4 regions of the Paenibacillus mucilaginosus 3016 genome follow, and region 1 is predicted to be linked to each of the others. Evidence: predicted binding sites of a transcription regulator. Region 1 holds the regulator's gene; each other region holds the start of a gene.
What was found. Region 1 encodes Rex, which represses fermentation and respiration genes when NADH is low (regulators of the CRP and FNR family bind a similar motif). Its sites were predicted from a motif close to TTGTGAAATATTTCACAA; they were not measured.

Region 1 (7,480 bases):
ATCTGCTGGATCTGGTTGACATGCTTCCGAACGAGAAAGTGCAGATTGTTAACAATAACAACGGGGCTCGATTCGAAACGTACATCATTCCGGGCCCCCGCGGCTCCGGGGTCGTCTGTCTGAACGGCGCGGCAGCCCGCCTCGTCCATCCCGGCGATACGGTCATTATTCTTTCTTACGTTATGCTGTCGGATGAGGAAGCCCGCAAGCATGTGCCGCAGATTGCCATCATGGGCGAGAACAACAGCGTCGTCACTGTGCTCAAGGAAGAAATTCATTCCACGGTTTTGTAGTCCGCATGAAACGCGACGGGGAGACGCACAATGTAACTACATTAGACGAAGCGTAAGGTGGGATCAGCCGTGTTCAAACATCTTTTTGCTTCCATGAACGAGATGCTGAGCGAAGTCATGGCGGAGTACCCGTCCTCCACCGGCGTGAAACGCAGAGAGCTGCAGGAAAAGCTCCGCGCGCTGAAGGCCATGAGCGACGCTTGCATTGAAGAGTGGCTGCAGTTCGAGGAATCGATGGGTCAGGGGGATGCGCGCCGCCGGGATATCCTTCAGCGGCAGCGATCCTTCGGATCCGGAGCTGGCCGGCAAACGGACGGAGCTGTTCATCCGCGGCCAGGGCTTCTACAAGCTGCACATGTTTGATGAGGCCATCGCAGAATTCGATGAGCTGGTCCGTCTGCAGCCTGATTTTACACTGGCGCGCATTTATCTGGCGATGTCGTATCTCCGCAAAGGAGAGATGACCGAGAGCTATACACATTTTCAATTTTTATCCCAGCTGACTGAGAATATGCAGATCAAGGCGATTTCGTACAACGCCATGGGCTGTATCCAGGCCCAGCAGCACAATATGGATAAAGCCTGTGAATTTTTCAACATGGCGTACCGCACCGATCCGGCCAGTGTCCAGCCGCTCCTTGAGCTTGGCGTATGCAGTGAAGGCGGCGGCGGCCTGCAGTTTGATATTTCCCCATCCCGCGAACCGCTGTCGTAAGCGCATGGCCAAGTTTGCTATTCCCTTTTGACTGCAAGATTGGTATGCTTAAGGGGAGAGTGGGGATGAAGGGATTGACACAGCACGTATGAAATTTGCGGTTCTGGATTTTGAAACGACCGGGAGCACGACTTCGGATCGCATTATCCAAGTCGGGCTCTTTATTATAAATGACCAAGATATTACGGACAGGTATACTTCTCTCGTCAACCCGGGCATGAGTATACCTGCTGCTATTACTACACTTACCGGCATTACCGACGACATGGTGAAGGATGCGCCGTCACTGGATACCGTGATGGCGGAGATGGTGCCCTTGCTGGAAGAGTCGGTCCTTGTTGGACACAATATTGCTTTTGACCTTGCGTTTCTGCAGCGTGCACTCGATGAGACGGGGTACTTCCCGTTTGACGGGCGTGTGCTGGATACGATGGACGCGCTGCGCGTCCTCTTCCCGGGACTCGGGTCACTCCAGCTCTCCATGGCCTGTCAGGCGCTGGGTATCGCACATGAACGGCCTCACCAGGCCGACAGCGACGCAGAAGTGACAGCTGCGATTTGGAACCGCTGCATTGAGCGGTTTCAAGGGCTTCCTCTGCTGACGCTCCAGCGCATGGAGATGGTTTTTGCCGATTCGGCCAGCGATTTCGGCTGGTTTGTGCAGGAGATGCTGCAGTACAAGGAGCTGCACTCGCCGCTCGACCCCGATGCCGACCGGTATTTCAGACAGTTTGCCCTGAACGTGGAGGAGTGGGGGGACGAAGAGCCCGTCCGCACCCCGGAAGAGGTGAGGCAGCTGCCGGACAGCTTCGAGGAATTCTATGACGGGCTCCGGGCTGCGCTCAAGACGAAATTCGCCGCCTATGAAGAACGTGATGCCCAGGTCCAGATGATCCATGAAGTCGAGGAGGCGTTCGAAGAAGAGCGCCACCTCATCATTGAAGCGGGAACAGGCACGGGCAAGTCGCTGGGCTATCTCATTCCTTCCCTGTATTACGGGATCAAGCAGGACGAGAAGGTGGTGGTGTCCACCCATACGATCAACCTGCAGGAACAGCTTCGGGAAAGGGATGTTCCTCTCCTCCATGAGCTCTTCCCGATCGGGTTCGAGGCTTCCGTTCTCAAGGGTAGGAGCCATTACCTGTGCCTGCGCAAGTTCGAGCAGAAGATGAACCTGATGGACTTCGAGCACGGCAAAGAAGACCGAATAACGGCTGGACAAATGCTGGTCTGGCTGGGGGAAACGAAGCATGGCGATGAAGAAGAACTGCACTTTGCGGGACGGGGACGGCAGTTCTGGCACTCCGTCGAAAGCGATACGGAATCCTGTCTGAACCGTGCATGCCCCTGGTTCAAGCGCTGCTTCTATCACCGAGCGAGACACCAGGCGAATTCGGCCGACGTCATTATAACGAACCACTCTCTATTGTTCACGGATACGAAGGCGGAGAACCGGCTGCTTCCTTCCTATAAGCACCTGGTCATTGATGAGGCTCATCACTTTGAGGATGTGGCCGGCAAGCATCTGGGCATCGAGCTGCATTATCACGGCCTCTCGAATGCCATAGCCTGGCTGTATAAGGACAGCCGGGCCGGTCAGCTCTCCTCCCTGCGCTTCCGGCTGCAGCGTCACGAAGACGAGAAGGCCAGGACCTGGTGTTTAGTCGTTGACGAAGCGGTAGAGAAGCTGCTGGTACTCCGGGAGGAGTGGGAGAGTCTGTCCGAGATGCTGTATCAGCTGCTTGTCTCGCGTAGCGATCCATCGCAGCAGAGCGAAGGCAATGCGCTCGTCTACCGGGTGCGCAAAGAGAAATTGCCTTCCGGCTGGGAGAAGCTGATGGTCACGGAAGAAAATATCATGCTTCTGTTTAACGATACGCTGAAGAAAGTGGAGCGTCTCATCTCGGACATCAAGGAAGTACAGGACGATTACGATGTGCAGGGAGTTCTTACCGATCTCAGCGGGTCGGTCAAGGAGCTGCACCGGCAGAAGGATGCACTCCATTTCTTCATGACGATGCCGGATGAGAACTATGTGTACTGGATGGAGGCCGGCCACTACAACAAGAACCGGTCGCTGCAGCTGTCTTCCGTACCGATCGACGTCAGTTCGATGCTTCAGGGACAGTTCTTCGGTGTGAAGGACAGTGTCATTCTAACCTCTGCGACCTTGTCCGTCGGCAAGTCGTTCGATTATACCTGCGAACAGCTGGGCCTTAAGAAAGACGAAGAGCAAGGGAAGCTGCGTACGGTGCAGCTGCCTTCTCCGTTCAACTACAGGGAGCAGGCCCTCGTCGTCATTCCAAGGGATTTTCCTACGCTCAAGGGGGCGGCAGGGGAGAAGGAATTCCTCGACCGGCTGATTCCATCGCTGGCGGAGGTAGCGCTGCAGACCCGAGGCCGGATGCTCGTGCTCTTCACCTCCAACCGGATGCTGAAGCTGGCGCATGCTGGACTTAAGGATGTGCTGGCTTCGTTCGGGATAACGGTTCTCGGGCAGGGAGTCGACAGCAGCAACCGCAGCAAGCTGACCCGGCTGTTCCAGAACAGCAAGGCTTGCGTCCTCCTCGGAACAAGCTCCTTTTGGGAAGGTGTGGACATCCCGGGCGATGCGCTGACCTGCCTGGCGATCGTGCGGCTTCCTTTCCAGCCGCCGAACCACCCTCTGGTCGAAGCGAAGACGGAGAAGCTCAAACAGCGGGGGATGAACGCTTTCATGAAGCTGTCCGTTCCTCAAGCGGTGATCCGGTTCAAGCAGGGCTTCGGGCGGCTTGTCCGGACCGCAGCCGATAAAGGCATCGTGATCATCTACGACACGAGAGTGATCGATACGCAGTACGGCAAGTATTTTCTGTACTCGCTCCCGGGTCCGAGGATCGAGCATATGAACTCGGCTCAGCTCGTGCCAAGAATAAAGCAGTGGATGGGTGAGAACGAAGCATGAAGACGATAAAAATATCGGAAGCGGTTGTCCGGAGACTGCCGATTTACCTGAGGTTCCTGAATGAACTCAGCAAGAAGAATGTGCAAACCGTTTCCTCACAGGATCTCGGCGTGAAGCTGGACTTGAATCCGGCGCAGATCCGCAAGGACCTCGCTTACTTCGGAGAGTTCGGCAAAAAAGGAATCGGTTATGATGTGGATTATCTGATTGAAAAGATCCGGCAGATTCTCAAGCTCGACAAGGTTATCCCCGTCGCCCTGGTGGGCGCGGGGAACCTCGGCCGGGCGCTCTGTAATTATAACGCTTACTTGAAGGATAACATGAAGATCGTCGCGGTGTTCGATGCGCAGGAGAACAAGATCGGCGAGTCGATCAATAACTTGAAGGTGAAGCCCATGTCCGAGCTGAACGAGGTCATCCAAGAGGCCAAGGTGCGCATCGGCATTATTACGGTGCCGGCTGCGGAAGCCCAGCAGGTTGCGGACCGGTTCGTCGAGTCCGGGGTGGAAGCGATATTGAATTTTGCACCGCTCATTATCAAGGTTCCATCCGAGGTGCGGGTGCATCACGCCGACTTCACGACGGAGCTGCAGAGTCTCGCATATTATCTGGACTAATTCGCGATGATAAGATCCTAGAACACCAAAAAGCCCGGAGCTGAAGCTCAGGGCTTTTTGGTCTGTTCCGAGTGCTACAGACTGAAGATAATCTTGTAAATCAAGTAGGCCAGAATCATCGAGATCGGGATAGTGATCACCCAGGTCATGATCATCCGGGTCACCGTCGCCCACTTGACATCATGGAACCGCATAACCGAGCCTGTTCCGATGATAGAAGACGAGATGACGTGCGTGGTGGACAGCGGCATCCCCAGGTGAGTAGAGACCTGAATGACGATGGAGGAGTTCAGGTCTGAAGCGAAGCCGTTGACCGGCTCGATCTTCAGGAGCTTCTTACTCATCGTCTTGATGATGCGCCAGCCGCCGATGGAGGTTCCGAGACCCATCGCCGTTGCCGCTGAAAGTTTAACCCAGAGCGGTACATCGAGTGTATCCTGATATCCCATCGATACGAGACCGAAGACGATAATACCCATTGCCTTCTGGGCGTCGTTGCCGCCGTGGGAGAAGGAGAGGAGACCCGCCGAGATGACCTGAAAGCTGCGGAACGTCCGGTTCAGCTTGGTCCGGGAGCTGTTCCCGCTCATGACGATGAGCTGGCGGATGATCCACATGATGATAAACCCGGTAGCAAAAGCGACCATCGGGGATAACACCAGAATAATGACGATCGAGCGGAAACCGTCCCAGTTGAGGGCGCCCATCCCTGCACCCGCAATGACCGCACCTGCAAGAGAGCCGATCAACGTGTGCGATGAGGATGACGGGATACCGTAATACCAGGTGAGCAGGTTCCAGATGATCGCCGAGATCAGGGCTGCGATAACGATATGCATGCCGTTCTCGATGGTTGCCGGGTTGGCGACCGAGCCGCCGACGGTCTTTGCCACTTCCGAGGAGAAGATGGCTCCGACAAAGTTGAGTATGGCCGCACCAAGGACGGCAACCCGCGGGCTAAGAGCACGGGTCGAAATGGAAGTGGCAATAGCGTTGGCCGTATCGTGAAAGCCGTTGATAAAGTCAAAGAGCAGCGCCAGTGCTACGATGACGATAATAGTTGTTAACATGGGTTCCTCCTAATGCTGCCGCTGGATCAAAGGGTATGGGTTGGAGTACGAACGGCTGCGTTAGGAGTAACGCAGAACTACGCTGTCGAGAATATCGGCTACGTCTTCGCAGGCATCCGTTGTTTCTTCCAGACGCTCGTACAGCTCCTTGAGTTTGAAGTCATGGTACGGGTCCTTCGGATTCATGAAGATTTCGCGGATTCCTTCGCGCATCAGACGGTCCGCCTCGTTCTCCAGGGAATTAATCTGAACCGTATGCTCGGAGAGCTGCATGTACTTCTTTTTGGCGAGAAGTTTGAAGGCGTCGAGAATGTGCTGACAGCTGGCCACGATGACCGCGGAAAATTCCTTCATATAATTATCGGAAACCGTAATGTTCAGATAGTCAAAACGGGCGATGGTCGCTTCGATGCCGTCGAGCACATCGTCAAGCTTCGTAGCCAGCACCATGATATCTTCACGGTCAATCGGCGTGATGAAAACCTTGTTCAGCCCTTTGTAGATCTGGTGTGTGATTTGGTCCCCTTTATGCTCAAGTTCTTTCAGCTGCGGGTAAAACGTCGCCGGCGGTTCGGTGCCCATGACCGCATCGCGGAACTTTTGCGCAGCATCCAGTGTATTTTCCGACGCTTTGATCAAGAGCAGCAAAAAGTCGGTGTCGTTTTTTTTGGTAAAAAGCATTGTTTTTGGCCTCCCAAGATTGTGAAAGATTGTGAAATTTACAAAAAATTAATAAATTTTTCGGGTTTTATGTAGGAAAACAGCCCAAATTCACACAAAATTAAAAATAACATACTCATGTAATGATTTGCAATCTTAGTTTGTCCTTGATGCCACATTCTCATGATTGTTAAGGGGTCCCAGAGCAAGCCCGGCCGACCTCAGTCAGCTTGATTTCTCTTCTTCCGATGTTGTACATTGAAGTCAAAGCAGTAAGGCTGCGAGAGGAGTATACAAGTGAAAAAAACGAGGATCGATAACGGTATTTTCATTACGATGAAGGAAGAGAATCCGGTGGTTACCGGTACGATGATCATGGAAGGAAGCCGGATTGTATACATAGGAGAGCCTCCTGCGGGCGAGCTTGGAGAATGTGACGAACGTGTGGACGGCAAAGGGAAGCTTTTCCTCCCCGGGTTTGTCAACACGCATGGGCATGCGGCGATGTCGCTGCTGCGCGGGTATGGGGATGACATGGCTCTGCAGCTGTGGCTTCAGGAGAAGATGTGGCCGATGGAAGCCAAATTTACGGCCGCTGACGTCCGCAGCGGGACGCTGCTTTCGATCCTCGAGATGGTTAAGGGCGGAACCACAATGTTCGTCGATATGTACGATCACATGAACGAGGTGGCGAAAGCAGTAGAGGAAAGCGGACTGCGGGCGTGCCTCACACGGGGCGTCATCGGTCTGTGCCCCCGGGAGGTACAGGATGCGAAGCTGGAAGAGGCGGTCCGCTTCGCGAAGGATTGGCATGGGGGAGCGGACGGCCGGATCACGGCGATGATGTCACCGCATGCGCCTTACACTTGCCCGCCGGATTATATTGAACGGATCGTAGCGGCTGCCCATGAACTGAATCTGCCGATTCACACGCACATGTCCGAAACCGCGCGCGAAGTCCAGGAGAACGTGGAGCAGTACGGTAGCCGTCCTGTCGCGCACCTGGAGAAGCTCGGCGTATTTTCCCGTCCGACGCTCGTGGCCCACGGCGTACATCTGACCGACGAGGAGATCGGCATCCTGAAGCAGTACGATGTCCGCGTATCCCACAATCCGAACAGCAATCTCAAGCTGGCCAGCGGTGTGGCGCGTGTGCCTGAGCTGCTGAAGGCCGGCGTTCT
Region 2 (7,480 bases), 310 kb from region 1:
GGGTCTGTCCCCCTAGGTCTGATCATCCCCGTAACAGAGACGGAGATTTACATATACAGCATCGGCATGATATCGGCGGGCGCGATGCTGGTATTCCTCCTGCCGAAGCGGGTCGGCCGGTTTTCCCGGTTCACTGTTCTCTTCGGTCTGGCAGCTGGCTCTGTGGCTGTGGGCACGATATTCGGCTATATGGGAGTCGAGCTGCGGAAGGCGGGACCTGTCGTCATCCAGATGTTCGATTGGGTGAGATTAACCGGGTCCGGGCAGCAGCGCATCGGCGCCTGGGTACTGCAGGGCCTGGCCTTTGTCTTCATCCTGATTGTGCCGGTGCTTCTGTTCAGACACAGATGGAAGGCGGCGGTCAGCGGGGTCGGATTGTTCACTGTGATCCTGGCCGGGCTGACTCAAGACGCAGCGGCCGCGAAGGCGCCGCTTTCTGCGGAGTACGAAGCCCGCGCCGTGGTGGAACGATACCTGGAGTCGCTGCTCAGACACGATCTCGAGAGCATGGTGCAGTATGCGGATGACCTGAGATTCCCGGCCAAGAGGGAGCAAATCCGCCAGTACCGCACGATCTCCGATGAAATTAGCGAAGCCCGCGTACTCTCCGTGACCAAGAAAGGCGAGAGGGTCATGGAAGCAAGAATTCATGCGGTTGTGGATGGAGAACCAGGGGAATTCACCTTCCCGGTGATCAGGAAAGGCTCCCACTGGCGTGTCATCGTCGGCCAGGATCGCCAAGCTTAGAGACGGGGAGGTTTATCCTAATGGGTCATACCAGGAATGTTCTAGTTCTCATGGTGATCATGGCAGCTTCGCTGTGTGCGTCAGTCTACGGAGCAGAATACTGGCGAAGCACGCAAACGCTGGAGATGCGCACCAGCCGGCCGGCAGAGCAAGTGGCAGACAATCCGGCGGAGCAGGGCGAAGCGATCGTCCGCGATTATTTTACAGCACTGATGAACGACAAGACACTGGAGGGTACGCCGTTAACCTCATTTGAGATCGGGAGGACGGATGCTTCCGATCCCGACCGGATTCGCGTATCGGTAACGGCCCAGTTTGCGGAGGGACCGGAGTGGCCGCCCGTGGACTACTTTGTGGTTCGGGCAGGGGACCGCTACAAGGTACAAAAGCAGGTGTGCGTCATGGAGGCGCTCCCCGATACACCAGGCAAGCTCACGGCACGCTGTACGTCTGATTATACGGAGAGTATTGACGGAACCATCTCCGTTCCGGGGCCGGGGAGCGGAACTCCGGCAGAGAATGGACTCTAAACCCAATAGAAACGGCGTACAAAGGGGCAGTCCCCTTGTACGCCGTTTTTCACTTGAAATCCAAGAATTTATATCTTACGAGGGATCGATCCTGTAATCTTATATTTTTGATAAACGCACATCATCCATAAAGGACGGCAAATCCGTTTATCTTAAATCCCCAGGATGGCCTGGCAGCCCAGCGGCTTAGTACGTCGGCCAGCCGGAGGAATCCCACAGCAGGTCGTTGATCAGCATCTTCGGCGCACCGTTGTCGGTCGCGTCGTAGGCGTGTCTGACGATAATGTTATTGTTGTATACGTCCTGGTGGCCGGGGCCCTTCCAGCGGTCATTGCCGCTGTCGAGGATCGTGCCGCCGTTGTTCAGCATCGAGACGCCGTTCTTGTCCAGATACGGGCCGGTGATGGAGGTCGAACGGCCGTACACGATCTTGTACGTGCTGTCCACGCCGCGGCAGCAGTAGTCGATGGAAGCGAACAGGTAGTAGTAGCCGTTGCGGTACGTGATCGTCGGCGCTTCAATGGCCCCCCCGTTCGTGGTACGTCTGGCGATCGTCGTCAGGCTGCCGGTCGGCTTCATGGTGTTCTTATCGATCTTCACCAGCTTCAGGCCGCTGCCGAAGGAGCCGAAGCTCAGCCAAGGCTCGCCGTTGGCATCGATCGTGAGGTTCGGGTCGATCGCATTGTAGTCGTTGCCTTCCTGCGTCGTCCGGATGACGAGTCCGTCATCACGCCACTGACCGGAGCCGATGCTGGCCGTTGAGGTCAGACCGATGAGGGACGTGCGGGAGCCGAAGGTGGAGATGGAGTAGTAGAGCCAGTACCGTCCGTTGAAATAGTGGATGTCCGGTGCCCAGACGTCATTGTTCGTGTTGTTGGGGACATAGGTCTTCCACCATGAGAGCGGTTGCAGGAAAATCTGCGGTGTACGGTACCAGTTCGTGCCGTTATCCGACCGCAGCACCTGCAGGCCGGTACCCGTGGAGAACGTGTAATAAGAGCTGCCTTCCTTAATGATGGAAGGATCATGCACGCCGATATCTCCGGTCAGGTTCCAGAAGGCGGCGCTGGCCGGGATCACGGAGGTGAGCGCCATAGCGCAGGTGAGAGCGACGGTTACGAGCCATTTTTTGGCGGGCTTTTTCATTACTTTTCGCTTCCTTTCAATTCAGGGATTAGGGATTACCGACGTACGGCGGTACGTTTCCATCTACGGATCGGGTGGTATCACCTCATTTCCATTCAGGGTAAAGATGCGTTGGGCAGAAGGACCGCCAAAGGGGCTGGGGCTGAAGACCACTGAAAGCGCATCCAATCTACAAACTTATGTTAAATAATTCAAATTAATTTGTCAATATTTTCTTTTATTAATTTATAACTATGTAAATGGTAAATGGTGCAAGCTCATCAGCCTCGCTGTCCTTTAAGGACAATGCGCATTTAGAAATAGAGGAGCCCTGGTGAGCTATACATTCTTATGATTAGAAAAAGGCCGCCGAACACTCGGCTCGGCAGCCCTTCCTTCAGGTTGGTTTTCTCGCGATGAGAATGCTTGCGGCATGCCGGTGGGCCACGCCGCTGGAGCAGCAATCGAAGATGACGGTCTCGCTTACGAGTGTGTCCCAGTGCGGATAGCAGCTCTCCAATTCTTGAGGCTCGTACAGGTATTCATTCTTCCCCCAATCGGGGGCTGTTTCCACGTCGGGATGCCGTGTGAAGGCGAACAGCACGTGAAGTCCGCCGGCTGCCGTGCGGTCCTGCCAATGGCGGAACTGCCGGGGCCGGTTCTCCGGATGCAGATACTGGAGCGTACCGATCGAATAGATGACATCCACGGAGAGGGGAAGCATCCAGTCATTCAGGTCAACCTCCAGCGTGCGGATGGACACCTCTGCTTCTTCCGCCAGCCGGCGGGCTTTGGCAAGCCCCGCGGAGGCAAAGTCCATGGCGAGCACATCGAAGCCCAGCTTCGCCAGGAACACGCTGTCCCGTCCTTCCCCGGCCCCGAGGTCCAGCAGCTTCTTCCCCTGCCGGTTTTCTTCCGGAATGAATGCAGGGACGCGCCTCGCCAGCTCGTTAGGCTTCTTACCCCAGTAATATGCTTCCTGCTTGTAGATCTGCTGCAGCTGATCTTTGTCCAATGATACCAGCCTCCCTTAGAGTGATGCTCTCATCATAGGGATTGACGCTGCGGCAAGGTCAAGCGCTTGGGGCTATTACCGGATCGGTACCGCATAGACGATGTGAACCATACCTTCGATCTGTCCGTGTTTGGTTACATAGCCGGCATCCTCAAGCCACTGCAGCAGCCGCGGCAGGGAGGGATAATGCTTCCCCTGCCCGGAATCGGAGTCATGATCTGAGATCACCATCCGGTCCACGATGCAGATCCGTCCGCGGGGCTGCAGCACTCTGCGCATTTCGGCTAAAGCCAGCGCCTTCTGATTGTCGGTCAGATGGTGAAAGGCGAAGCTGGTCACCACGAAATCGAACCGCCCGTCCAGATAGGGGAGCGCAAGAAAATTCCCGAGCTTCGTCTCCATCCCGGGGTTCTTCCGGCGGCATCTCTTCAGCATTTCCTTCGACTGGTCTACGCCCGCCATCTTCACCCCGAGTTCAATAAGACGTGCGGCCAGGTTGCCGGTGCCCGTCCCGATATCGAGCCCGGTCTCCCCGGGAATGGGGGCGAGCCACCGCACGGCGGTCGCTAACGCTTCCGTATAGCCGCGGTACTCCTCGGCATCGGTAAGCACACGCTGGTCGTGGAGACCGGCCAGCCGGTCATAGTTCCACAGGTCCTTCCAGTCCCTGCGCTGTTCCCGCAGCCGTTTGGAGCCCTCGGCGAGCGCATAGATATCGTCCAGCGGCAGCGATTGGTGCTCCTTCAGCATACCGATCATATAGTCGGTCGTCTCGATAATCTGCTTGATCTCCAGCCATTTCGAGAACATGACGGAGCGCTGAAGCTCCAGGTAATACTGCAGCTCTTCGTGATCCCGGGCATCGCTTTGCTCCAGTGCCTTCTTGATGTCCTCCAAGGGCATGCCGGATTCACGGAGTGCGATAATCGTCTGCAGGCGCCAGATATCCTTCTCGCTGAAGCGCCTGTATTGGTTGTCGTCCTGCTTGGCCGGGGCGATCAGCCCTTTTTCTTCATAGAACCGAATCGCCCGGGCCGTAATGTTGAGCCTCTCTGCGGCTTCCTTGATTTTCATTGGGACTCCCTGCCTTCCATACTACCAAATTAAACGTTAACGTAACGTCAATGTAAAGAGAGGGCAGACCCGGTACATGATTGGCAGGAGAATCCGGAAGCGAACATGAATCCTTGGGGAAACGCTGCCGAGTCTCTTATACAAATAACGGAACTTGGATGCGTTATCTCCTCAATCGGAATGACTCTTCCAAGAATAAGGGAACTGAGGTTCGCTATTATTAGAAATCAAGTCCCGGTGACGCTTGAGAGAAGCAATAAAGCATCTGAGTTCCGTTATTCTCCGGTAACCCCCGGGAAATGGCCGAATAAGAAACCTCAGTTCCTTTATTTCATCACAGCTCCCCCGTTACCACCCTTGCCCCCATGATCCCCGGCGCTTTGCCGGATTCCAACCGCTCTGGCCAGAGCGGATTTTCTATCCCCGTAAATCCCAGCTGGCTGGTGGGAACGCGGTATCTTTTACAGCCCCCCCGCCGGATCACGTTAGACGTCACTTTCCATCACACACTGCCGTTATACTCATCATTGAAAAGTATCATATTTAGTTGATTAGACAGATAGATGCAGCGTTTGCAGAGGGATACAATGAAGACATGAAACAGGCAGCATAACAGCTCAACGGACCTGATGGGAAGGAGGCGCAGAAGTGGCCGAACTTACGGTAAGCGGCAAAAGCGAAACCGCCAAACGGCGGCCCGGCCGGAGTGCCGTGCGGCGGTTCCTCGGGCAGCTGGATATCCAGCTCATGGTGTGGCCCGCGCTGATCCTGATCTTCGTCTTCAGCTATATTCCGATGTACGGCGTGCTGATGGCGTTCCAGGATTACAACATTTTCGGCGGGATGAAAGAGAGCCCCTGGGTGGGGTTGAAGCACTTCAAGCAGTTCTTCCAGGCAGCGGAATTCGGGGAGGTTATGCGCAACACGATCGTGATCTCGCTCCTGAAGCTGGTCATCGGCTTTCCGGCCCCCATACTGCTGGCGCTCATGCTCAATGAAGTCAAGCATATGATGTTTAAACGGGTCGTGCAGACGGTGTCTTACCTGCCGCACTTCCTCTCCTGGGTGATCGTCGCCGGCTTCGTGATGTCCATGCTGTCGACGGATAACGGAAGCGTGAATATCGCCCTGCAGGCTGCGGGCCTCATCGGGGAACCGATTAATTTTCTCTCCCTGCCGGAGTATTTCTGGACGATCCTGGTAGCCACCGGCGTGTGGAAGGAGATCGGCTTCGCGTCGATCGTGTATCTGGCGGCCATCGCGGGGATTGATCCGCATCTGTATGAAGCCGCCGAGATGGACGGGGCGGGGAAGATCAAACAAATGTTCCTGATCACACTGCCCTGCATGATGCCGGTGATCATCATCTTCATGATCCTGGCGATCGGCAACCTGCTGAACGCGGGCTTCGACGATATCCTCCTGCTCGGCGCCAACCCGGTGCTGCGCGACGTCTCGGATGTCATCGATACGTACGTCTACCGCGTAGGGATTCAGAATTCCCGCTACTCTTACGCAACCGCCGTCGGATTGTTCAAGGCCGTGATCTCCGTTGGCCTGCTGGCTATGGCGAACTACGCCGCACGCCGATCGGGGAACTCTCTGTGGTAGGCGGCCGGGAGAGATGGCGAAAGATTAACCGAAAGGAGAGAAGCTTATGATCCGGCTCAGCCCGTCGGACCGCGTCCTGATGGCTTTCATTTATGCAGCGCTGGCCCTGCTCGCCTTCACGACCTTCTACCCGTTCTGGAATGCGGCGGTGATCTCGTTCAACAAGGGATCGGACACGATGCTCGGCGGCGTGACGTTCTGGCCCCGCGCCTTCACGTGGGAGAATTATGAAATCGTCTTCAACGACAAACGGATCCTGACCGCCTTCGGCGTCTCGGTGCTGCGGACCGTGGTGGGGACGGTGCTCTCGGTGCTCGCCACCGCCTTGTTCGCCTACGGGCTGTCGAAACGGGAGCTCATGGGCCGCAAATTCTACATGGTGGTCTGCATCATCACCATGTATTTCAGCGGGGGGCTGATTCCGACCTTCCTGCTCATCCGCGGACTCGGCATGATGAACTCGTTCTGGGTGTTCATTATCCCTTCGCTGATCTCCGTGTGGAATATGATCATCTTCCGCACCTTTTTCCAGGAGCTTCCTGCCGGTCTCGAGGAATCGGCGAAGATCGACGGCTGCGGCAACTGGGGCACGTTCATCCGGATCGTAATGCCGCTCTCGGGGCCGGTGGTGGCGACTCTCGGGCTGTTCACCGCCGTGTATCACTGGAACGACTGGTTCCTCCCGAGCATCTACATTACGAACCAGGATCTGTTCCCGATCCAGACGATGCTGAAGCAGATCCTGAGCTCCAACATCATGAGCGAGCAGATGTCGCAGATGGACTCGGCGGCCCAGGGGCGGCTCGGCCAGATGCAGACCGTGACCACCAAGTCGCTGTCGATGGCGACGATGATGGTGGCTACCGTGCCGATCATGCTCGTGTACCCGTTCGTGCAGAAGTATTTCGTCAAAGGGGTGCTCGTCGGCTCGCTTAAGGGCTGATGTCCGCCTCCCGCAGGGTGATGGCTTTACAAGCATGAGCTGTTCACATACAATTCCGATGAATGAGAGGGGTTAACGGGATGATCAACAGACAAAGAGGATGGGCGGCGCTCAGCGCATCGGTGCTCACCACCGTAACGATCCTGGCGGGCTGCAGCAGTGAACCTGCACCTTCGGGGGGCGCCCAAACCGGCACGGGAAGCACAAGCGGGTCGCCGGTCGAGCTGGGGTCGAAGCCCCTGGAGTTCACCTTCTACGGACACTATGATTGGTACACGATGCCGCCGTGGGGCGAAGACGCCGCGACGAAGTGGATCAAGGAGAACAAGAAGGTCACCGTGAAGCCCGTGAACTCCGGCGGTGCGGCCAAGCAGAAGCTCAATACGATGATTGCATCCAGCGAGCTGCCGGACGTGATCTGGACCGACCGGGGTT
Region 3 (7,480 bases), 1.5 Mb from region 1:
GTAACCGGCCGGGCCGGAAGCGGGCCGCGGGCGTCGGGGAGCGCGGAATGTCCGCTGATGCTTGCCGAAGGGCTGTCCTCTGCCGCGGCCGTACCGATCCGCCACCTCGGGCGGATGCTCGGTGTGCTCTATGTCGGGATGCGGCAGGAGCACGAATACACCTCCGGCTCCCTGACGGTTCTGGAAGCGCGGGCCGAGACGATCGGCGGACAGCTCCGGGACGGGGGATTCGCGGGGGAACCTCATAGGAATCATTCGTGAATCTCGCTTATGAGATTCTTTTTTTGTTATGATAAGAGGAGACGGCTGAGTACAATCGCTGCATGCGGCAGGAGGAGTGGGGAACGGAAATGATTAAGCTGGTAATCGTAGACGACCATGCGGTGGTGCGCAGCGGACTCTCGATGCTTCTGAACGCCAAGGAGGATCTGGAAGTGGTCGGCGAAGCGGCGGACGGCGATGAAGGGATCCGCCTTGCATTGGAGCACCGGCCGAACGTCGTGCTGATGGACCTCAGCATGCCTCACGGCAAGGACGGGATGACCGCAACGAAGGAGCTCAAGGAGGCGGCGCCCGAGACGTTCGTCCTTATTCTGACGATGCATGACGATGATGAATATTTGTTCCGGGCGATTCATGCCGGAGCTTCGGGGTACATATTAAAGAGCGCGCCGCACGAAGAGCTGCTGAACGCGATCCGTTCGGTTGCGTCGGGGCAGGCTTACCTGAACCCGTCGGCTACGAAGCGGCTGATGGGCGAGTATATGGATCGGATGCGCAGCGGCGAGGGAGGCGGCTCGCTCGAAGCGCTCTCCGACCGGGAGAAGGAGATCGTCTCACACGTGGCCAGGGGCTACAGCAACAAGGAGATTGCGGAGCAGCTGACGATCAGCGTCAAGACCGTCGAAACCCACAAAGCGAACGTGATGGAGAAGCTCGGTTTGAAGACCCGGCCCGAGCTCGTCAAATATGCGATGAAGAAGGGGCTGCTGAATTTTGAATAAGGACCGGCAGAAGCACGCGGAAGTCATAGCGGAGCACGTGGGCGCCTTGATCGGCACGCTCGAAGCCCACATTGAAGATCCGAAGGTGAGGCAGGAGTTCAGGGAGTCACTCAAGCAGTTGGCGGACCTGAAGTTCGCGCTCGACGAGTCTTCCATCGTCGCGGTGACGGACCGGGAAGGCCGGATTCAGTACGTCAACGATAAGTTCTGCGAGATCTCGAAGTATCCGCGGGAGGAGCTCATCGGGCGGGACCACCGGATCATCAACTCGGGCTATCATGACAAGGCGTTCATGAAAAACCTGTGGGCCACGATCGGCAGCGGCAGGGTGTGGCGCGGCGACGTGAAGAACCGGGCCAAGGACGGCAGCTATTATTGGGTGAACACGACGATCGTCCCGTTCCTGGATGAGACGGGCCGGCCGTACCAGTATCTCGCGATCCGCAACGAAGTGACCGAGCTGAAGCGGGTGCAGGAAGAGCTCCAACAGATGATGAAGCAGGTCATGAACATCCAGGAGGAGGAGCGCCGGCGCTTCTCCCGGGAGCTGCACGACGGGATCGGCCAGAGCCTGTTCTCGCTGCTGATCCAGATGGACCGGGTGATCAGCGAGCGGGGCGATGCGGAGCTGGAGCACCTGCGGCATACCGTCTCGGACATTATCCAGGACGTCCGCGGGCTCGCCTGGGAGCTGCGTCCCTCCGTGCTCGATGACCTGGGCGTCGTGCCCGCGATCCGTACGTATATCGAGAACTACACGGAGCATTACGGCATTCGGGTGCAGCTGACGGGCACCCTGCGGGGACGGCTGCCGGCCCTGACGGAGACGACGATCTACCGGATCATCCAGGAGGCGCTGACGAACGTGGGTAAATACGCCGGCGTGAACGAGGCGTCCGTCTCCATCGGGACGGAAGGGGACCGCATCGAGGTCCGCATCAAGGACGAAGGCCGCGGGTTCGATCCCGCCGCCCGGCACCAGGGGGTCGGTCTCTTCAGCATGGAGGAGCGCGCCCGCATGGCGGGCGGCAGCCTCGAGCTGGTCTCGGCCCCCGGCCGCGGCACGGAAGTGATCCTTCGACTGCCGAGCGGGGCGTAGGATCGGAGGGGCCGTGCGGCCTTCCGTGGGGATCAAGTTCATGCCCACCTTTGCAGCGGCATAATGTCCGCTCGAGGTTGGACCGAGCACTTGGCAGCGAGAGCACCTGCTGGAATAGGTGCGCCAAGCTTGGATAGTTAGGGTGCCGCTGGGGTGTTACGTGAGATAGCGGAACTCCGATGCGCTATGTGCTCCACCGAGACGGTGATTCACAAAATAGCGGAACTCAGATGCGCTATGTACTCCCCCGAGACGGTGATTTGCAAAATAGCGGAACTCAGATGCGCTATGTGTGCCACAGAGATGGTGATTTGCAAAATAGCGGAACTCAGATGCGCTATGTACTCCACCGAGACGGTGATTTGCAAAATAGCGGAACTCAGATGCGCTATGTGCTCCACTGAGACGGTGATTCACAAAATAGCGGAACTCAGATTCGCTATCTCTAGGGGTGGGGCTGCTTTTCGGTGGGTTAGCGGACAATAAGATATCTGAGTTCCGCTATTCGTCGGGAAATAACGGGAAATGATCGAATAAAGCACCTGAGTTCCGTTATCGTGCGGGAGAAAGAGAAAGAGAGTTATCAGCGATAAATCGATCGGCTACATAGAAACCGTCCGGCCATGGCAGCCGGGCGGTTTCTATGTGTTTAAGGTGCGAGACGGCTCATAGTAAGGGGGGAAGGTTAGAATGACAATCGGTCGTCCATAATTTACGCGCGTTCCAGTGACGGAAATGCGGAGTACTCAAAAGAATAAAACGGAGCGAGCACAGGTGGTAGGTATATAAGCAGTGGGAAGTGAAATGTTTCATCACGATAAATCGTTCCCTTATTAGCCGTCCCGGCCATGGCAGCCGGGCGGTTACTATGTGTTTAGATTTACGAGGCTCCGCAGCTCAGCAAGGGATGGGTATGGGGTGGAAAAGCGAAGCGGTCGCCTTTGAAGTCGTGTTCACACCTCTAATAGCCGAATTCAAAAGAACACGACTTCAACAGTGATTGGAGCCCCATACCCATCCGGCCAGTGCTCAAACGTATGGGTCGGCACATGATGGGAGGTTTTAAGTTGAGAGAGGTGTGAAAGCATCGCAGATTGGAGCCCCATACCCACCCGGCAAGCACTCAAACGTATGGGTCGGCACATGATGGGAGGTTTTATAGTTCAGAGCTTCGTGAGGAGGGTAGCAGTGTGCCCATACCTGTCCCTCTCGATTACACAAATGCATGGGTCAGCTCAGGGCAGGAGGTTTAAGGTTTAGAATTTTGTGAGGGCGGCAGCTTTTAATTATATCTACAGCGATTAAAGCACCGTGCCCGTTCCCACGAATGCCCGAAATGGCTGGACCCGCACATGAAACAGGGGTTCCAAGTTTATGCACAACGACAGCTCCACCCGACCGCCCGGATCACCCGCCCACGGACGGTCTTTTCCCATTTTTAAAGTTGTCCATTGGAGATGTGATCCACTTCACTTACAGTGCACTCCGGCGAAGCGTATGATGAGGTCAGAAAGAACATTCCAGCAAGTAACGGAGGGATTACACCATGAAACAATCTACTCCACCGCATATGGAACGTACGGGCGAAGCCCATGTCACGGAATTGTCAGCCGCGATGGACCGGCTTAGAGAAGAACACGAGATGCTCGCCGGTCTGCTCGAAGAGATGGAAGAGCAGGCCATGAAGGTAGGCCAAGCCGAGAACCGCGCCCAGGCCTGGGGGCGCCTGCAGCACCTGCGGCTGTGGACGATCGGCGTAATGCAGGAGCTGGACGCCCACTCCGGCTGGGAGGAAGAGACGCTGTTTCCGTTCCTCGCGTCCTACTTCCGCCTCCGCCAGGAGCCGACGATGATCCCTTCCCTCTGGATGATGGAGAAGGAGCACGCGATGGCTGAGGAATATGTGGAGACGTTCATGAGAGAGTTCCACAAGCTGCGCGCGGACTCCCCGAAGGATGAGATGAAGAAGGCGGCCGCTCTGCTGATCCAGGCGTGCTATATCCTGAAGAGTCACCTGGCCAAGGAGGAGCAGATCGTGTTCCCGCTGGCCGAGCAGGTGCTGACCGATGTAGATTACCTATTCGCTTAAGAGGAGTGATGAGAGATGAGACTGAACGTCCACGGCAAACACTTCGAGGTTACTCCGGCACTGGAAGCATACGCGCAGGACAAAATCGGCCGGCTGGAAGGCTGGCTGCACCCAGGCACCGATGTGCAGATCAACCTTTCCGTGCAGGGGCACAGACACCTCCATGTGGTGGAGGTCACTATCCACGAAGAGGGGACGGTGTTCCGCGCGGAGGAGAAGCAGGAGGACATGTACGCCTCCATTGACCTCGCGGCCGACAAGCTTGAGCGGATGATCCGCAAGTGGCGCGAGCGGCTCAGACGCCGCAGCCGGCGCGGAGACGGCCGGACGGGCGGAGCGGAACCGGCACTGCCGGCCGCCTACGAGGACGCGGAGGAGCTCGGCGTAGTACGGTCCAAGCGCATCCAGCTGAAGCCGGTGGAGCTCGAAGAGGCGCTGCTGGAGATGCAGCTGCTCGGGCACGACTTTCATCTCTTTTTCAACCGGGAGACCGGAGTTACGGAGCTGGTCTACAAGCGGCACGACGGAACGTTCGGCCATCTGACGACGGCCTGAGGCACAGTGGAACTCCCTCGGACGGAGCCCGGAGCAGGGAGGCGAGCCAACTCACCGCCCTTGGTCCAACCGAAGCGGGTCATGTCAAGCCCAGGTGAACGCTCACCAAGGGGATTCAAGTCCCGTCCCTGGTCCCATCGAAGCGGGATCAAGTGAAACGCAAGGCCGCTCCCCCGAGTGAGCCAACTCACAGCTCGCAGGATCATCCATTGTGCGCGAAGTCACAAGCATCACGTATCCATGCTCAACCAGCAGCGTCCCGCCGCCAACCTCCATGAAAAACTTTCAAATACAGCCGGATGCTGTAAAACAGATCACAGATCCACGTTTGTGAAAATAGTAACATAGGTTGTGGAAAGGCAATCCAATCGAATCATGGAGGCGGAGAGACATGGCGATTAGAGAGAAACAGGAAGAACAGGCAAAGCCGGCGGCGGAACAGGAAGTAGGCCGGCTTGTCGCCAAGGCGATCAAGGCGCAGCAGGCATTCATGCGGCTCGACCAGGCGCAGGTGGACGCGATCGTGCAGGCGATGGCCCTCGCGGGGCTCGAGCAGCACATGAAGCTCGCGAAGATGGCCGTTGAAGAGACCGGACGCGGCGTCTACGAAGACAAGATCACGAAGAACCTGTTTGCGACCGAGTACATCTACCACAGCATCAAGTATGACAAAACGGTGGGCGTCATTGAGGAGAATCCTTACGAGAACTACCGCAAAGTAGCCGAGCCGGTAGGCGTGATCGCCGGGGTAACGCCGGTCACGAACCCGACCTCCACCACGATGTTCAAATCTCTGATCGCCATGAAGACCCGCAATCCCATCATCTTCGCATTTCACCCGTCCGCACAGAAATGCAGTGCGGCTGCCGCCCGCGTCGTCGTGGAAGCAGCCGTGAAGGCGGGCGCACCGGAAGGCTGCATCCAGTGGATCGAGCATCCTTCCGTCGAAGCGACCGGGCTGCTCATGAACCATCCGGATGTGGCGCTGGTCCTGGCTACCGGCGGCTCCTCGATGGTCAAAGCGGCTTACAGCACAGGGAAGCCGGCGCTCGGCGTAGGCCCCGGCAACGTGCCGTGCTTCATCGAGAAGAGCGCCGATCTCAAGCAGGCCGTCACGGACCTGATCCTCTCCAAGACGTTCGACAACGGTATGATCTGCGCCTCCGAGCAGGCGGTCATTATTGAAGAGGATGTCTACGCCGAAGTGCGCCGCCTTATGATCGGGTTCGGCTGCTACTTCCTGAACGGCGAAGAGACCGAGGCGGTATCGAAGCTTGTCATCAACAGCGACAAGTGTGCGGTGAACGCCGTGATCGTCGGCCAGCCGGCCGTGAAGATCGCGCAGATGGCCGGCATCAACGTTCCGGCCGACACGAAGATCCTGGTCGCCGAGCTGCAGGGTGTAGGTCCGGCTTACCCGCTCTCCGCGGAGAAGCTCAGCCCCGTGCTGGCGTGCTACAAGGTGAAGAACGCCGTCCAGGGAATCCAGCGGGCCGCGGAAGTGACCGCCTTCGGCGGGATGGGCCACTCCTCCGTGATCCACTCGAAGAATGATGCGGTGATCGCCGACTTTGCCGCTGCGCTGAAGACGGGCCGCGTCATCGTGAATTCGCCGTCCACCCACGGGGCGATCGGCGACATCTACAACACGAACCTGCCTTCCCTGACGCTCGGCTGCGGCTCCTACGGCCACAATTCGACGACCTCCAACGTTACGGCGGTCAACCTGATCAACGTGAAGCGCGTCGCCTACCGCACCGTCAATATGCAGTGGTTCAAGATTCCGCCGAAGGTCTACTTCGAGAAGGGCGCGACCCAGTACCTGGAGAAAATGCCCGACATCTCGCGCATCCTGATCGTCACCGACCCGATGATGGTGCAGCTCGGATACGTGGAGCGCGTGGAGCATTACCTGCGCAAGCGCCAGACGCCGGTGGCTGTGGAAGTATTCAGCGACGTCGAGCCGGATCCGTCGGTGGATACGGTCGAGCGCGGCACGGATCTCATGGAACGCTTCCAGCCGGACTGCATCATCGCCCTCGGCGGCGGCTCCCCGATGGACGCGGCGAAGGCCATGTGGCTCTTCTACGAATATCCGGAGACGAGCTTCCAGTCGCTGAAGCAGAAATTCATGGATATCCGCAAGCGGGTGTACAAATATCCGCGGCTCGGCCGCAAGGCGAAGTTCGTGGCGATTCCGACGACGTCGGGTACGGGCTCGGAAGTCACCTCCTTCGCGGTCATCACCGACAAGAAGCAGGGACAGACCAAATACCCGCTGGCCGACTACGAGCTCACGCCGGATGTGGCGATCATCGATCCGGACTATGTGTACTCCCTGCCGAAGACGGCGGTCGCTGATACGGGGATGGACGTACTGACCCACGCGATTGAGGCGTACGTCTCGGTGATGGCGAACGATTATACGGACGGCCTGGCAATGAAGGCAATCCAGCTCGTGTTCCAGAACCTCGAGAAGTCTTATGCAACGGCGGATCCGGTGGCCCGGGAAAAAATGCACAACGCCTCGACGATCGCCGGGATGGCTTTTGCCAACGCGTTCCTCGGGATCAACCACTCCCTGGCGCACAAGTGGGGCGGCGAGTTCCACACGGCGCACGGCCGCACCAATGCGATCCTGATGCCGCACGTCATCCGCTACAATGCCAGCAAGCCGTCGAAGTTCGCATCCTTCCCGAAATACGACCACTTCGTCGCCGATGAGCGGTACGC
Region 4 (7,480 bases), 4.3 Mb from region 1:
GAATAACGATGTATACTTCCGGGTGGCCCCACATCCAGATGAGGTTGATATACATCATCGGGTTGCCTCCGCCGTCGAGCGTGAAGAAGTGCGCGCCGAGGAAGCGGTCCAGGAAGAGCAGTGCCAGCGTCACCGTCAGAATCGGGAACGCGAAGATAATGATGATACAGCTGGAGAATACGGACCAGGTGAACATCGGCATTTTCATCAGCGTCATGCCCGGTGCGCGCATCTTCAGGATCGTGACGATAAAGTTAATGCCTGTGGCAAGGGAGCCGATACCCGAGATCTGAATCCCCCAGATATAGAAGTTCTGGCCTACGCCCGGGCTGTGCTCGAGACCCGACAGCGGCGGATAAGCGAGCCAACCCGCATCCGGCGAACCGCCGATGATGAACGAGACGTTGAAGAGCATCGCGCCGAAGAAGAAGAGCCAGAAGCTCAGCGCGTTCAGGAACGGATAAGCTACGTCGCGCGCGCCGATCTGCAGCGGCATAATGACGTTGAACAAGCCGAACATAAGCGGCATCGCCATGAAGAGAATCATGATGACGCCGTGCGTCGTGAAGATCTGGTTATAGTGCTCGGGATGCAGGAATTCCGCATTCGGCACGGCCAGCTGCAGACGCATCAGCAGGGCGTCGACCCCGCCGCGGAAGAGCATGAGAATGGAGCAAATGATATACATGATACCGATCCGCTTGTGGTCGACGGTCGTCAGCCATTCGCGCCAGAGCCAGACCCACTTGCGGAAGTAGGTCAGGACGAACACGATGGCCACCATCGCGATCGCGATGCTGACTTGCGCCCCCAGGATCAGCGGGTCCCCGGTAACGAAAAACTCGGATGCAAACTCTTGTATCTTATCGAGCATGTAGAGGACTTCCTTTCGCTGGTTTTCTCCTTGTAATTCACAGGGTTGCCTGTGTTAGCGGGTGTTCAAGCCGGATTAATGGCCCGTGTGTCCCGAATGGTCCGTGCCGGTCGAGCCGCCCTGGGTATGGTCTTCCTTGGCGTCAGGCAGCGGCTGCTGCACCGGATCGGTCTTCGACTGAGGCGTCGGTTCGTTATGCTGCCCGTGAGCGTGGCCGCCCGGAGCATACTTGGTGACAATGCGCTGGAACAGGCCTTCCGGGAACGAAGAGTACAGGACCACCGGGGAAGTCCCTTTCTCCGCCAGCTTCTCGTACGAATCGTTCGTGAGCTTCTCCGGCGAAGCCTTGACTTCTTGAACCCAGGCGTCGAACTGGCTTTGCGGCTTGACGTCCACGAAGAATTTCATGTCGCCGAAGTACTCGCCGCTGAAGTTCGCGCCCGACCCGTAATACCGGCCTTCATGGTCGGCCTGCAGGAAGAGCGTCATGCCCATGCCGGACATCGTGTACATCTGCCCGCCCAGCTGCGGGATCCAGAAGGAGTTCATCGGCGCGTCGCTGGTAAGCTCGAACTTCACCGGCACATCCTCCGGAATCTGCAGGTAGTTGACCGTTGCGATCCCCTGCTCCGGATAAGTGAACAGCCACTTCCAGTCAAGCGAGGTTGCCTGAATCGTGATTGCCTTCTTCTCGGACTCGATTGGCTTCGTCGGCTCGAGCGCATACGTATATCGGGCCGTTACGGCAGCCAAAATAATGATGATAAGGATCGGAATCCCCCACCAGATCAATTCGAGCTTGGTGCTGTGGGAGAAATGCGGCTCGTAGGCCGCCGTACTGCCTTCCCGCTCACGGTATTTCCATACGATGTAGGCGGTCAGGCCGAGAACCGGAAAGAGAATCACGGCGCACAAGAGGGATGAGATCAGAATCAAATCCTTCTGGTCCGAGGCGATCGGCCCCTTCGGGTCCAGAACCATTGGCTGCTCACCGCAGGCCGAGAGCAGCAGCACGCCTGCAAGCAGGAGCAGCATCGGAAGTGCCCTGCGAAGCGTCCGTTTTGTTTGTTGCATGGTGGGTGGTCCTCCATTCTCCTCATTCTACGGTTGACATCTTAACATAACGAAAAGGTAAAACTTGTGACAAAAATCACAAACGCAAGTTCTCAAAGTTCTGCCTTTGGAAGTTCAGGGGAATGTATAGGCTATCCGTCCTCCATCCGGCGTCATTTTGATGACTTACGACTACAAGCAGAAGTGATATGTATAACATAGCAGATTCTCTCCGGCTTTACGCGGGGGTTAACAAATACGTCAAAACTTCGCCTTTTCTCTGCAACAAGTTTGTCACCAAGCCGACAAAAACGCAAAAAACACCCTCGTCCGGACTGGTTCCGGTTGGGGGTGTTCCAAAAATTAACCTAATCTGTATGGTTTTGGGCCGGTATTTCCGCCTTATTTCTCCGAATTGGATGCGCGGGAATGGACCAGGTGGATCGCAGTCCGCATGACGTAAATGTGAACGCTGCCGACCATGCAGCCGATTCCTACCATGAGGCTCGGGTTGCGATCGCTGAAGTGATGTAAGTTAAACAGGCTAAGAAGAAGTCCGAAGCCCAGGAAGATCCATGCTGCTGCAGTCATCCAACCCACGAGGCGGTTTACATCCCGCTCTCCCTGCATTTCGCTTTGTACTGCCGCTGTTTTTGTCGTCATAGGATTCACTCCAAAACAGATAATGTAAGTGCTTTAGTAAGGCAAGATCAGTATACCATACTTTACCCGGTTTGTTCAAAGATTATTCACTTTTTGATCAAAAAATAGACAAAAGTCTGAACGCTTTCAAAGAAGGGGCCGGACAGATGCCAAAAAATCCTCCGGCGGCCGGCCGGGGGATTGCTCTTCCTGCGTATTTAATGATGTCCGAGGGACGGATTGGCAAAGGATGGACTGAGCCCCTCCAGCACTTTCTTCGGATCCCAGTCACCGAAGTAAGCCTCCGGCGTGTGAAGATCCGCCTGCTCTTTGGTGAGCACCGGACGCGTTAGGCTCTCCAGCGCCCCCGGTCCTCTGCTGTCATATTCGAAGAAGCGCGCGTTCTCCGCCTTGGAGGCCCCCATATCCACCCAGCCCGTCGACGTGATGTGGCTGCCCATGTGGGTGTGCTTGAACACGACGCTCGCTATGGCATTCGTATTGCCGCCTGGCTGCCATGGACGTCCCAGAGAAACCGTGCCCTCCATACCCGGATCGCTTGTCAGCCGGCAGTTGATGAACAGGTAGCCGTACGGATTGGAGTTCAGTGTGCTGGCTGCCGTAATATAGCCGTTATTGGTATCGGAACCGCGGTCCAGAGAGTGGATGCGGGAATTCTCGAAGACCGCCGTGGCGGCGCCGAAAATGAAGTCGACGTCCCCTTCAATATAAGAGTCCACGAAATACTGGCGGCCGAGGTTCGGGTAGAGCGTGTCCTGGTTGCCAATAAAGCGGCAGTCCTTGAAGATCGCGCGGTCCGCCTGCGTCTTGATCGCTACGGCCTGCTTGTTCTGGTACGGCGAATTCGCCTCGTCGAATGAGTTCTCGAACGTTACGCTGACCGCCGTAAAATTCTCTCCCTTGACCGTCACCGTGGCGCTGCCCGTGGTTCCGTACGTGCCGCTGCCGTCCGGCTTCGGTGTGCCGCTGGCATTATCATAGGTAATCACCGTACGCTTCGCGTTCTCGCCTACGAGAGTAACATACGGCTTGTCCACGTTGAGTACTTCCTTATAGACCCCTGCCTTCAGATAGATGACATAAGGCGACGCCTGGTCCGCCGGCACATCCGAGATGGCTTTCTGAACGGAACGGTACTGCTTGACGCCGTCGATAACAGCCCCTTCGGTTCCTTGGTAAGAAGAATCGACGATCGCTTGCTTGGTCATTTGCTCCTGCTCCTTCATCGTTGAGGCTGAGAATACGGCTCCTTCCGTTCCAGCGGAGGCTGCGGAGGCTGCATCCGGCAGGGCTCCCCAAGGCGCCGCGGCGGTTACCAGCAGGAATGCCCCCAGGGCCAACGGTACGGATTTTTTCGATTTCATCAGGTCATCTCTCCTCATTGTTCCAAAGTGGATGTGTGCAATCGCTTCCACACCAACATAGCTCAAGGGCGGATGGCAATCCATAGTCCTGAGTTAACCGAAGCGCCGCAGCAGCCGGTTCCGCCTGCCAAATCCAATCCATTGATTATCCGGTACATGCCGGCCCTCCCTAGCTCCGCTTCCGGACAAACCGATAAGGGAGAAGACTTCCGTTCCTGCTGCCTCACAAGCACTTCCTCCCCCTTTTCTGACATCAGCCTGCTTCCCTGCTTCCCTGCTTCCTGCTTCCCTGCAGTCTGCTCCCTGCCCCCGCCTGACAGCCCCGAGTATCCCCCATGCTCCGCTTTAAGATTCATCTTTTTTATTTGTGATTCATTTCACATACTTTCGTGTACCCATCCCCTATACTGAAATCATCAAAGCCAGTCCATTGGCATAAGCGGAGGGATTCCAAATGAAAACCATCGACACGCAGGCCGTCTTCACCACTTTAACCCATCCCCTATACCAGCTGACGGAAGCGATTGACCGCCTCAAGGAAGAACACGCCATGCTCGAAGAAAAGCTCGTGGAGCTGTACGCCATGGCCCGGACCATCGGGCTGCAGGATGAAACCGGCAACTGGACCCCTGCCCTGCTTCAGCTGGGCCAGACGGTCAAGGCGTTCTGGATGGAGCTCGAGGCTCATTCGAAGTGGGAGGAAGCCACCATGTTCCCGATGATCACCTGGTATTTCGGGGAGACGCTGGAGCAGTTCACCCTGATGGAGCAGGAGCATGAGCTGGCCGAGCAGTACATCCTGGCCTTCATCGAACCGGTGGAACGCCTCACCGCACCGGTCGAGCAGGAAGAAGCCAAAGAGCTGGCTTCGATGCTGGTTCAGGCTTATGCGATCTTGAGGAATCACTTCCGTCAAGAAGAAGAGATCATCGATGCCCTCGCCGACCGTTCGAACCACTTCGGAGGCTTCTAAGTGAGTGAGCCCACAGCCGATTTCAAAACCAATAACCCCAGGCGCGCGCATGCTGGAAGAATGGCGCACTGGGGGTTTATTTTGTGATATACAGGAGCTTGCTATGTTTGCCGTTCACGGCTCCCGATTCCATATGCCATGGAGCTTCCGGGAAATCCAGCCGGCCCTGAAGATCAGGAACAGGCTTACGCCAATATTCGTCACATGAACAATGAAGTCCAATAGGATCCCGTTCTGCCCTGCGTAAGGCTCTATGCCCAGATAATCTCCGGCATACTCACGGAAGGACCAGAGGATGCTGGACAGATCCAAGACCAGCATATAGATGCCGAGCAGCCCGCATCCAAACAAGCCGAACCTAAAGAAGCCCCTCCTTTACATAGAAGAGAGGGTCTCCTTTAGATATAGAGGCTATCTGTGCACGGACTCACACCGCCGCGGGATCAAGCAGCTCCGCGATCCGGCTCTCGATCATCTCCGGGGTATCGGTTGGGGCAAAACGTTTCAGGACACGGCCATTCCGGTCAACAAGGAACTTGGTGAAGTTCCACTTGATCGCCTTGGAGCCGAGCAGACCGCGGGCCTCGCTGCTCAGATATTGGAACAAGGGATGGGCACCGCTGCCGTTCACATCGATCTTCGCATAGAGCGGGAACGACACGCCGTGGTTCAGCTCACAGGACTGCGCAATGTCCGCGTTATCGTGCAGCTCCTGGTCAAGGAACTGGCTGCTCGGAAAGCCCAGTACGGCAAACCCCTTGTCGCGGTACGTATCGTGCAGCTTCTGCAGCCCCTTGAACTGCGGGGCAAATCCGCACTTGGTTGCCGTATTGACGATGAGCAGCACCTGCCCCTGGTAGGGGGCCAGGGTCGTCTTTTCTCCGCGGATCGTGGTGACCTCGAAATCATAGATAGACATGGTAGGGACCTCCTGAGGAATGATGGATCGGATGAACGTGTCAACACTTGGTTATTTGATTGTATACAATTAAATTTGAAGTGTCCAGTATCATTTTTGTTCCCGCTACCTCTAATTAAACCTTCAGCCCTTGCGGACAACCTCTAATGAAGAACGCCTCAGAAAAAAACAGACTCCCGGCGGCATGATGCTTCCATCCATGCCCGGGAGCCTGCGGCTGCCGAAACTTCATAGGCCTGTTGATCTGCGGTCTAGTATACCGATTTCCACTCGCCGATATTCTTCGCGTCGAATTTGAACGGATCGCCGAGCATGACCTGCGTGCCCTTGTCGTCGGCGATGATCTCCTTGTCTCCGAGCCGGCCGGCCTTGAACTTGTCGCCGGTCTTGCCGGTGATCGTGCCCTGCACGAGCGCATCCGCCGTATAGCCGGCCAGATAGCCCACATCGACCGGATTCCACAGGTACATCCACTGCGAGACGCCGGATTCGATGTACTGCGCCATCTCGCTCGGCAGGCCGAGGCCGGTGAGATGCACCTTGCCCTTCAGGCCTTTGTCGGTCAGCACCTTGCCTGCCGCCGCAATCCCTACCGTAGTCGGGGCAATGATGCCCTTCAGGTTCGGATACGATTTCAGCAGCGCTTCCGTCTCGGACACGCTCTTGTCGCGGAGATCGTCGCCGTAGGCTACTTTGACCAGCTTCATGTCCTTATACTTGGGATCCTCCAGCTCCTTCTTCATCCAGTCGATCCAGAGGTTCTGGTTCGTCGCCTGGGAGGTCGCACTGAGCACGGCAATCTCGCCCTTGCCGCCGATCATCTCGGAGATCGCCTGCACCTGCACCCGGCCGATCCGCTCCGGGTCCGCCTGATTGACGTGCACCATGCGGCTCTGCGCATTGACCGCGGAATCAAGGGAGAGCACCTTAATGCCCGCATTCATCGCCTTCTTCAGCGCAGGCTGCAGCGCATCCGGGTCATTCCCGGAGATCGCGATCGCCTGGACCTTCTGCGAGATGAGCTCCTCGATCATCTTGATCTGCGCCTCGGCCGTCGGCTGATCCGGCGCCTTCAGTATCGCTTCGCCGCCCAGCTCCGTCACGGAGGCCTTGAAGCCCTCCATCATCTTCTCGCCGTACGGGTTGCCTGTGTTTTTGAAGATAATGGCGTATTTCTTCTTGCCCCCTGCCCCGCTGTCCGCAGGCTTCGCCCCTTCGCTCTTGGCCGGCTCCGCTCCACTGCCCCCGGCAGCCGGTGTACTCCCTCCGCCGCACGCCGCCAGCATCGACAAACTCAGGACCGTCGTCAAACAAGTCATCACCATTTTGTTCATGCGTCTGATCTCCCCTATCTTTCTTCTTGGATTGAAAAAGTGTATACTAACAGCTTCCTTCCGGAGGAAGTCTGCCGTATTTGCAGTTGGGCGGTTCGTGCGAAACAGATCATTAAGCTGCCGGCCCGGATTTCCACTCCCCTGTCCGAAGAGACCAGGGAATAGCCTTACCGATAGCTCCACGCGTTACGTGCGGGATCAGGTGCGGCGCAGTTTGCCCAGCTTCAGCTTCGGCACCATCACCGCGAAAATCAGCAGCAGCCCGATGATCACGAGCAGCATCTGTGCCGGCACATTGAC

Region 2: PM3016_RS13665 (arabinan endo-1,5-alpha-L-arabinosidase AbnA) is a predicted target of Rex. The motif match lies at 2,603-2,620, and genes of this name have one in related genera.
Region 3: PM3016_RS08860 (hemerythrin domain-containing protein) is a predicted target of Rex. The motif match lies at 3,561-3,578, and genes of this name have one in related genera.
Region 4: PM3016_RS33055 (hemerythrin domain-containing protein) is a predicted target of Rex. The motif match lies at 4,320-4,337, and genes of this name have one in related genera.

What each region holds. Positions count from the first base shown of each region.
Region 1 covers NC_016935.1:3,494,912-3,502,391, forward strand. The annotation lists gene panD (aspartate 1-decarboxylase) at 1-293, shown strand, start outside; gene PM3016_RS15235 (tetratricopeptide repeat protein) at 541-1,008, shown strand; gene dinG (ATP-dependent DNA helicase DinG) at 1,097-3,952, shown strand; gene PM3016_RS15245 (redox-sensing transcriptional repressor Rex) at 3,949-4,569, shown strand; gene PM3016_RS15250 (inorganic phosphate transporter) at 4,644-5,639, opposite strand; gene PM3016_RS15255 (DUF47 domain-containing protein) at 5,700-6,320, opposite strand; gene PM3016_RS15260 (amidohydrolase) at 6,597-7,480, shown strand, end outside.
Region 2 covers NC_016935.1:3,181,126-3,188,605, forward strand. The annotation lists gene PM3016_RS13655 (hypothetical protein) at 1-747, shown strand, start outside; gene PM3016_RS13660 (hypothetical protein) at 768-1,277, shown strand; gene PM3016_RS13665 (arabinan endo-1,5-alpha-L-arabinosidase AbnA) at 1,464-2,423, opposite strand; gene PM3016_RS13670 (SAM-dependent methyltransferase) at 2,800-3,417, opposite strand; gene PM3016_RS13675 (MerR family transcriptional regulator) at 3,493-4,491, opposite strand; gene PM3016_RS13680 (ABC transporter permease) at 5,140-6,102, shown strand; gene PM3016_RS13685 (carbohydrate ABC transporter permease) at 6,149-7,045, shown strand; gene PM3016_RS13690 (extracellular solute-binding protein) at 7,126-7,480, shown strand, end outside.
Region 3 covers NC_016935.1:1,960,336-1,967,815, forward strand. The annotation lists gene PM3016_RS08840 (GAF domain-containing protein) at 1-261, shown strand, start outside; gene PM3016_RS08845 (response regulator transcription factor) at 351-1,004, shown strand; gene PM3016_RS08850 (PAS domain-containing sensor histidine kinase) at 997-2,103, shown strand; gene PM3016_RS08860 (hemerythrin domain-containing protein) at 3,650-4,192, shown strand; gene hpf (ribosome hibernation-promoting factor, HPF/YfiA family) at 4,208-4,747, shown strand; gene adhE (bifunctional acetaldehyde-CoA/alcohol dehydrogenase) at 5,139-7,480, shown strand, end outside.
Region 4 covers NC_016935.1:7,954,240-7,961,719, forward strand. The annotation lists gene PM3016_RS33030 (cbb3-type cytochrome c oxidase subunit I) at 1-874, opposite strand, end outside; gene qoxA (cytochrome aa3 quinol oxidase subunit II) at 950-1,948, opposite strand; gene PM3016_RS33040 (hypothetical protein) at 2,330-2,590, opposite strand; gene PM3016_RS33045 (pectinesterase family protein) at 2,788-3,954, opposite strand; gene PM3016_RS33055 (hemerythrin domain-containing protein) at 4,409-4,927, shown strand; gene PM3016_RS33065 (glutathione peroxidase) at 5,355-5,846, opposite strand; gene rhaS (rhamnose ABC transporter substrate-binding protein) at 6,098-7,180, opposite strand; gene PM3016_RS33075 (ABC transporter permease) at 7,379-7,480, opposite strand, start outside.